3 regions of the Arthrobacter humicola genome follow, and region 1 is predicted to be linked to each of the others. Evidence: riboswitches for the same ligand, from Rfam matches in the RefSeq annotation. Region 1 holds a riboswitch; each other region holds the start of a gene.
The links. A riboswitch is a leader RNA that binds a small molecule or an ion and turns the genes downstream of it on or off. The one in region 1 is predicted to bind S-adenosylmethionine.

Region 2: another riboswitch for S-adenosylmethionine. It lies ahead of ABD243_RS15520 (aminotransferase class V-fold PLP-dependent enzyme); the one in region 1 lies ahead of ABD243_RS07710 (bifunctional o-acetylhomoserine/o-acetylserine sulfhydrylase).
Region 3: another riboswitch for S-adenosylmethionine. It lies ahead of ABD243_RS00270 (DUF1737 domain-containing protein); the one in region 1 lies ahead of ABD243_RS07710 (bifunctional o-acetylhomoserine/o-acetylserine sulfhydrylase).

What each region holds. Positions count from the first base shown of each region.
Region 1 covers NZ_BAAAQB010000025.1:93,207-95,463, reverse strand. Annotated here, with positions in the region: gene ABD243_RS07715 (VOC family protein) at 53-691, opposite strand; SAM riboswitch class IV at 846-961, shown strand; partial or broken gene ABD243_RS07710 (bifunctional o-acetylhomoserine/o-acetylserine sulfhydrylase) at 1,023-2,257, shown strand, end outside.
Region 2 covers NZ_BAAAQB010000038.1:194,164-196,420, reverse strand. Annotated here, with positions in the region: gene hisN (histidinol-phosphatase) at 1-535, shown strand, start outside; SAM riboswitch class IV at 708-821, shown strand; gene ABD243_RS15520 (aminotransferase class V-fold PLP-dependent enzyme) at 856-2,257, shown strand, end outside.
Region 3 covers NZ_BAAAQB010000001.1:62,902-65,158, reverse strand. Annotated here, with positions in the region: gene ABD243_RS00275 (ATP-grasp domain-containing protein) at 1-882, opposite strand, end outside; SAM riboswitch class IV at 1,252-1,366, shown strand; gene ABD243_RS00270 (DUF1737 domain-containing protein) at 1,466-1,714, shown strand; gene ABD243_RS00265 (rhodanese-like domain-containing protein) at 1,711-2,121, shown strand; gene ABD243_RS00260 (O-succinylhomoserine sulfhydrylase) at 2,122-2,257, shown strand, end outside.

The DNA.
Region 1 (2,257 bases):
GACAACGTTGGCACCCGCGGGATGGCGGCCGAAGTGTGGGGCAGGTGGAGCGTTAGATCGTGACGGCCCCGGAGGCGGTCTCGAAGGTGACGGAGAGGATTCCGGGCGTGCCGTGCGGCGCGAGCCAGTTCACGGCCACGTCTTCCAGCGGCTTTTCCACGGGCTCGCCAAGCCATTCCGTGACGCGCTCTGCCGAACCGGCAATGGTCAGCGCGGACATCTTGACGTCGCTTGCGTAGGCATTGGAGGGGTGAAGCTCCGGGTCACCCTCCCACTTGAGCATGTAGGGCACCTGCGGGTCGGCGATGAGGCCCAGGATGCCGATCTGCTTCCAGACCAGTTCGCGGCCGTCGGGGAACTTCCGGTTGCCGTTCACGGCGGCGCGGCCCAGCCGCTCCTCGAACGGGCCGAGGTCGTCAACTTCGACGCACCAGCCCATCCAGCCGCCGCCGGCCTCGGAGCGTGCCCGGACTGCCTGGCCGAAGGGGGCCTTGTCCGATGCCGGGTGGTTCAGGACCTCCACGACCTCGACATACTTGTGTCCCGCGAGCGGGATAATCATGTTGCGTGTCCCGAAACGGGGGTGCACTCCACCCTTCACGGCTTCGACGCCGAGGGCAGACGCAATACGTTCAGTGGTGGCTGCCAAACCATCGTGTTCACAGGCGTAAGAAACGTGATCCATGCGCATGCCCTCATCTTGGCACTTTGTGATGGACCTCTCAGCTTAGGCTTGCCTTACCGTGATGGGATGTCTCGGGGTGTCTGGAGGCCGGCGTGCCGGTCGTCTTCATGTTCGTCATAAAGCTATCCAGCGGCCTGCCGCCATTCCTACACTGAACCAAGGTCATGAGTGCCAGCGCACAGCCCCGGCTTGCTGGCCGGCAACCCTCGTATCGCGGTGGGGTGCCCCGGGTGAAGACCTGGCCGTCCGGCGCCCGCCGGAGGGCAAGCGCGGCGCCTGTGCCGGCCTGGGCCGATGGCCCCGGGCGGTGCTGTGCCCAGTCCCGACAGGAGCAATAATGTCCACTGCATGGTCCTTCGAAACCCGCCAGATCCACGCCGGCCAGGAGCCGGACTCCGCCACCGGCGCCCGGTCCCTCCCGATCTACCAGACGACGTCGTTCGTGTTCCCGAGCGCCGAAAGCGCCGCGAACCGCTTCGCCCTCGCCGAACTTGCCCCCATTTACACCCGGATCGGCAATCCCACGCAGGACGCGGTGGAACAGCGCGTGGCCAGCCTGGAAGGCGGCCTCGCCGCTCTGCTGCTCAGTTCCGGCCAGGCCGCCGAGACGTTCGCGATCCTCAACATCGCCGAGGCCGGGGACCACGTGGTCGCCAGCCCCAGTCTCTACGGCGGCACCTACAACCTGCTCGCGCACACGCTGAAGAAGTTCGGTATCTCCGTGACCTTCGTTGCGGACCCGGACAACCTGGACCAGTGGCGCGACGCCGTCCGGCCCAACACGAAGCTGTTCTTCGGCGAAGTGGTCTCCAACCCCCGCCAGGACGTTCTGGACATCGAGGGCGTTTCCAAGGTGGCCCACGAGGCCGGCGTGCCCCTGATTGTCGACAACACCCTGTCCACCCCCTACCTCATCCGGCCGATCGAGTGGGGAGCGGACATCGTGGTCCATTCCGCCACCAAGTACCTCGGCGGCCACGGTGCCGCGATCGCCGGCGTGATCGTGGATTCGGGCAAGTTCGACTTCGGCAAGGACCCCGAGCGGTTCCCCGGCTTCAACACCCCGGACCCCACCTACAACGGACTGGTCTACGCCCGCGACCTCGGCGCCGGCGGCGCGCTCGGGGCCAACCTCTCCTACATCCTCAAGGCCCGGGTCCAGCTCCTGCGCGACCTCGGCTCCGCCGTGTCCCCGTTCAACGCATTCCTCATTGCCCAGGGCATCGAGACCCTTAGCCTGCGCGTTGAACGCCACGTGGCCAACGCCACCAAGGTGGCCGAATGGTTGGAGGCGCGGGACGACGTCGAATCCGTCGCCTACGCCGGGCTGCCATCCAGCCCCTGGTACGAGCGCGGGCGCAAGTACGGGCCCAAGGGGACCGGCGCCGTCGTCGCGTTCAACATCGCCGGGGGAGCGGAGGCCGGCAAACGCTTCGTTGATGCCCTCGAGCTGCACTCGCACGTCGCGAACATCGGCGACGTCCGCTCCCTCGTGATCCACCCGGCGTCGACCACCCACAGTCAGCTCTCGCCCGAGCAGCAGGCCGTGGCCGGCGTGAACCCCGGCCTGGT
Region 2 (2,257 bases), on a different contig from region 1:
CAAGAACTTCGTCCGCGGCGTCCCGGTCTGGGCCACCCTGATCGCCCTCGTTGACGAGGGCGAACCGGTGGTCGGCGTCGTCAGCGCGCCGGCCCTGGGCAAGCGCTGGTGGGCGGCCAAGGGCGCGGGCGCCTACACCGGCCGCTCCCTGGCCTCCGCCACCCGGCTGAAGGTGTCCAACGTTTCCAAGCTCGAGGACGCGTCGCTGTCCTACTCCAGCCTCGGCGGCTGGAAGGAACGCGGAAACCTGGACGAGTTCCTGGGCCTCACCGAGGAAGTGTGGCGCACCCGCGCCTATGGTGATTTCTGGTCCTACTGCCTCGTGGCCGAGGGTGCGGTGGATATCGCCTGCGAACCCGAACTGAACCTCTACGACATGGCCGCCCTCGTGCCGATCGTCACCGAAGCCGGCGGCCGCTTCACCTCGCTCGAGGGCGAGGACGGCCCCTTCGGTGGCAACGCCCTGGCCACCAACTCGATCCTCCACTCGGAAGTGCTCAAGCGGCTCAACCCCGGACTTGACGACCTCCTCTAGGATCGTCCGACCTTTCTCAACAATCGAACAAACGACAGCGGCGGCCCCCATTCCGGGGCCGCCGCCGTCGTTTCTTCGGCCGACGTGCGCATTGCGGCGCGCACGTAACAAAACGCTTCACATTCGGAGGCCGCCTTTTCCCCGGCTGCACCGATGTCCTACGCTCGATGCAGGTCACGAGTGCCAGCGCTAAACCCCGGTTTGCTGGCCGGCAACCCTCCAGTCGCGGTGGGGTGCCCCGGGTGACGACCTGGCCGGTCCGGAACGGACCCGGCAAGCGCGGATTCCCACGATGTGGGGTCCTGTTCGAGTGAGGTCCCATGACAACTGCCATTTTCCCCGCCGCCCGCGAAGTCGACGCACGGTTTGCCGCCGCCGCACGCCCGCTCGCCGCCGTCACGGGCGCCGAGATCCAGTCCCCGCTGATCAAGGGCGGCCACGCCCGCTACGCCAACCTCGATTACGGCGCCTCCGCCCCGGCCCTGTCCGTTGTCTCGGCCTACCTGAACGAAATCCTGCCGTACTACGCCAGCGTCCACCGCGGCGCCGGCTACGCCTCCCAGATCAGCACCTCGGTCTACGAGAACGCCCGGGACATCGTGCGGGACTTCGTGGGCGGCCGGCCGGACGATTCCGTCATCTTCACCCGCAACACCACCGATTCCCTGAACCTGCTGGCCGGGTGCCTGCCGTTGCAGGACGGCCGGCCCGCCGGCGAGGTCATCTACCTCGACATCGAACACCACGCGAACCTCCTGCCCTGGCAGAACGTCCCGCACCGCAGCGTCGTGGCCGCGCCCACCCTCGCGGCCACCATCGACCGCTTGCGGGACGAGCTCGCACGCGGCGGTGTGAGCCTGCTGGCCGTTACCGGCGCCTCCAATGTCACCGGCGAGATCCTGCCGATCCGCGCCCTCGCCGCGCTGGCGCACGAGTACGGCGCCAGGATCGTCGTCGACGCAGCGCAGCTGGCGCCGCACCGGCGGATCGATATCGCCGCCGACGACGTCGACTACCTCGCCTTCTCGGGTCACAAGCTCTACGCCCCGTTCGGCACGGGCGTGCTGGTGGGGCGCACGGACTGGCTCGACGCCGGCACCCCGCACCTGGCCGGCGGCGGCGCCGTCCGCGACGCCCGGCTCGACTCCGTCAGCTGGACCACCGGACCGGCCCGGCACGAGGGCGGCTCGCCGAACGTCCTGGGCGCGGCCGCGCTGGCCCGCGCCACCCAAGTGATCGCAGAGCTGGACCCGGCACAGTGGTACGCCCACGAGGACGCCATCCGGTCCTTCCTGGTCGAAGGCCTCCAGCGCATCGAGGGCGTGACCGTACACCAGATCTTCGCCGACTCATCTGCCGAATCGTCGCTTGCCGACGGTCAGCCGGGCGCAGGCACCATCGGCGTCGTGAACTTCTCCGTGGAGGGCTACGACGCCGGGCTGGTGGCCGCCTACCTGTCGGCCGAACACGGGATCGGCCTGCGCGACGGCCGCTTCTGCGCCCACCCGCTGCTCAAGCGGCTCGGCCTGCCCGCCGGCTCCCTGCGGGCCAGCTTTGGCCTGGGCTCCCGGCTGGAGGACGCCGAGCGCCTGCTGGCCGGCCTGCGGCAACTGCGGCAAACAGGGCTCGGCTGGGATTACGTGGTGGATGCCGGCCGCTGGGTGCCGGCCAATGACACCCGCAGCTACCCGCACTGGGCGCCGAACACGCCGGGCACTGCCG
Region 3 (2,257 bases), on a different contig from region 1:
TGCCAGGACGGCGTCGAGCAGTTCGGGCGCCCACGTGCTGTTCGCCCCGAGTGTCGGGCAGACGCCCAGCACCACGGGGGTTCCGTCCGCGCGGCGGCGGATCTGGACCTGGACCGGGCCGGTCAGCCCGAGCGTGCGGACGGCGGCCAGGCCCAGCTTCCGCACATCGTTGGCCTCGGCCGCCGGCACCCTGCGGCTGACTTCGTCGCTGCCGGCCCGACCGTACGGAGTTCTTGTCTTCTCAAGGACCACGGCCACCGGCGCCATCGCGTTGCGGGGCGGCGTGCCGAACACCAGGGCCACGTAGTCGGCGCCCGGGATGAACTCCTGGACCAGCTGCCCGGCCGGCAGGTTCTTCCAGCTGACGGAGCCGGTCCCGGCCAGCAGGTGGACGGCGTGGGTGCCTTTGAAAGTTCGCGGCTTGACGACGACGGGACCGTTGAGGTCGGCCAGGGACGCCGGCGCGGCGGCGAGGTCGCCCGGAACCCCGAAACGCGGGACGGGAATGCCGGCTGCCTGCAACGCCCATGCGGTGAACAGGTGGTCGTTGGCGAGGGCCACCGCGGCAGGGTCGCCGACGATGATCCGCACGTCCCGGCCGAATCCGGCGCGGGCCGCAGCCAGGACCGGGAGTTCCACGGTGAGGGTCGGAATGATGACGTTGATGGCTTCCCGGTCCACCAGCCGGCGCAGGTCCAGGACCATGTCCGGGTCCGTCGCCGGCAGGAGCCTGACTGCCGCTGCGGTGGTGGCGTCCTCGCCCTGCCGGGTGACGTCGCGGGCGTCGGAGCCGAGGCACGGGATGCCGCGGGCTGCTAGCTGGGCCGCGACGGCCCGGCCGGCGGCGCCTGCAATGCCAGTAACCAGTATGCGCGGGCCCACGGTTGCTCCATTCCGCCGTCACCCGCAGGGCCGCGGCTGCGGCTCCGGCGGTTCGGGCCACCGATTCAGACAAAAATTGAGGGACAGACAACTGCACGCAGAGATAACTTGATCCACAGAAAACGTGGGACGGGCCGACGTGTCAGTCCGATCCCCTCAGTAGACTGCGCAAACTCCCGGCGGACACGAGTGGGCAGTACCCGAAACTGGAGCCCGCTACTACTCGCCTTGGCGCCGCACCCGGTTCTCACCCCGCAACTCTGATTTCTCAGTCCGCCGCGTGTGTCACCCCGCGGAAACGCGGTCCGGTTACGGAACATGACGACGGCGGCGGTGCGGGCCGGCGTCGTAAGTGTTACGTTTTTGGGGAGTAATGAGAACCGGTGCCAAGCCCTGACTGGCCGGTCGGCAACCCTCCCTTTCGCGGCGGGGTGCCTCAGGTGAATACTCGGCATATCGACCATTCGAGCTGCAAGCGTGAAAGAGGAGATCCGTCGTGCCCGACACATCCATACCCGCTGTACCCGGTACAGCAGCCGCCCCCGGCACAGCCCCCGCCGCAGCTCCCGCCGGCGAGGACAAACTGGCCTACCGCCTGTTCACCGGCGCCGACGACCGCGCCTTCTGTGAGCGCGTGTCGGCCGCCCTGGCCGAGGGCTATGTCCTGCACGGAAGCCCCGCCGCCACCTTCAACGGCAGCACGGTGATCGTGGCGCAGGCCCTGGTCCTGCCGGCCGCAATTGCGAGCGCAGACGCCGCCGTGGCCAACGCCGTGGATGAACTCGACAGTGACGAGTTTGGTGCCGAAGACGCCTTCGAGGGCCACGCATGAGCTACGCCGGAGACCTCAGCCCGCACGAGGCGTGGGCCAAGCTGGAGGCCGGCGCCATCCTGGTGGACGTCCGGACCGAGGCCGAATGGGCCCACATCGGCATCCCGGATACGAAGGCCACGGACAACGATCCTCTCTTCATCCAGTGGACCCTCGCCGGCGGGGTGCCCAACCCGCACTTCGTGGAACAGCTCCAGCGCCAGGCGCCCGAGGACACCGCCGTCGAGCTCGTATTCCTGTGCCGCTCCGGCGCCCGGTCGATCGCCGCAGCGACGACCGCGACGCAGGCCGGCTACACCTCCTACAACGTCCTTGAGGGCTTCGAAGGCGAGACCGACCGCTTTGGCGAACGCACCGTCAACGGCTGGAAGAACCGCGGCCTGCCCACCAACCTCGGAAAGATTTAAGTGACTTTCAATCCCGACGCCGCCGAATGGGCGGCCGACACCCAGGCCGTCCGCGGAGGCCTTGACCGTACAGGCTTCCAGGAAACCGCCGAGCCGATCTTCCTCAACTCAGGATTCGTCTACGAGTCCGCGGCCG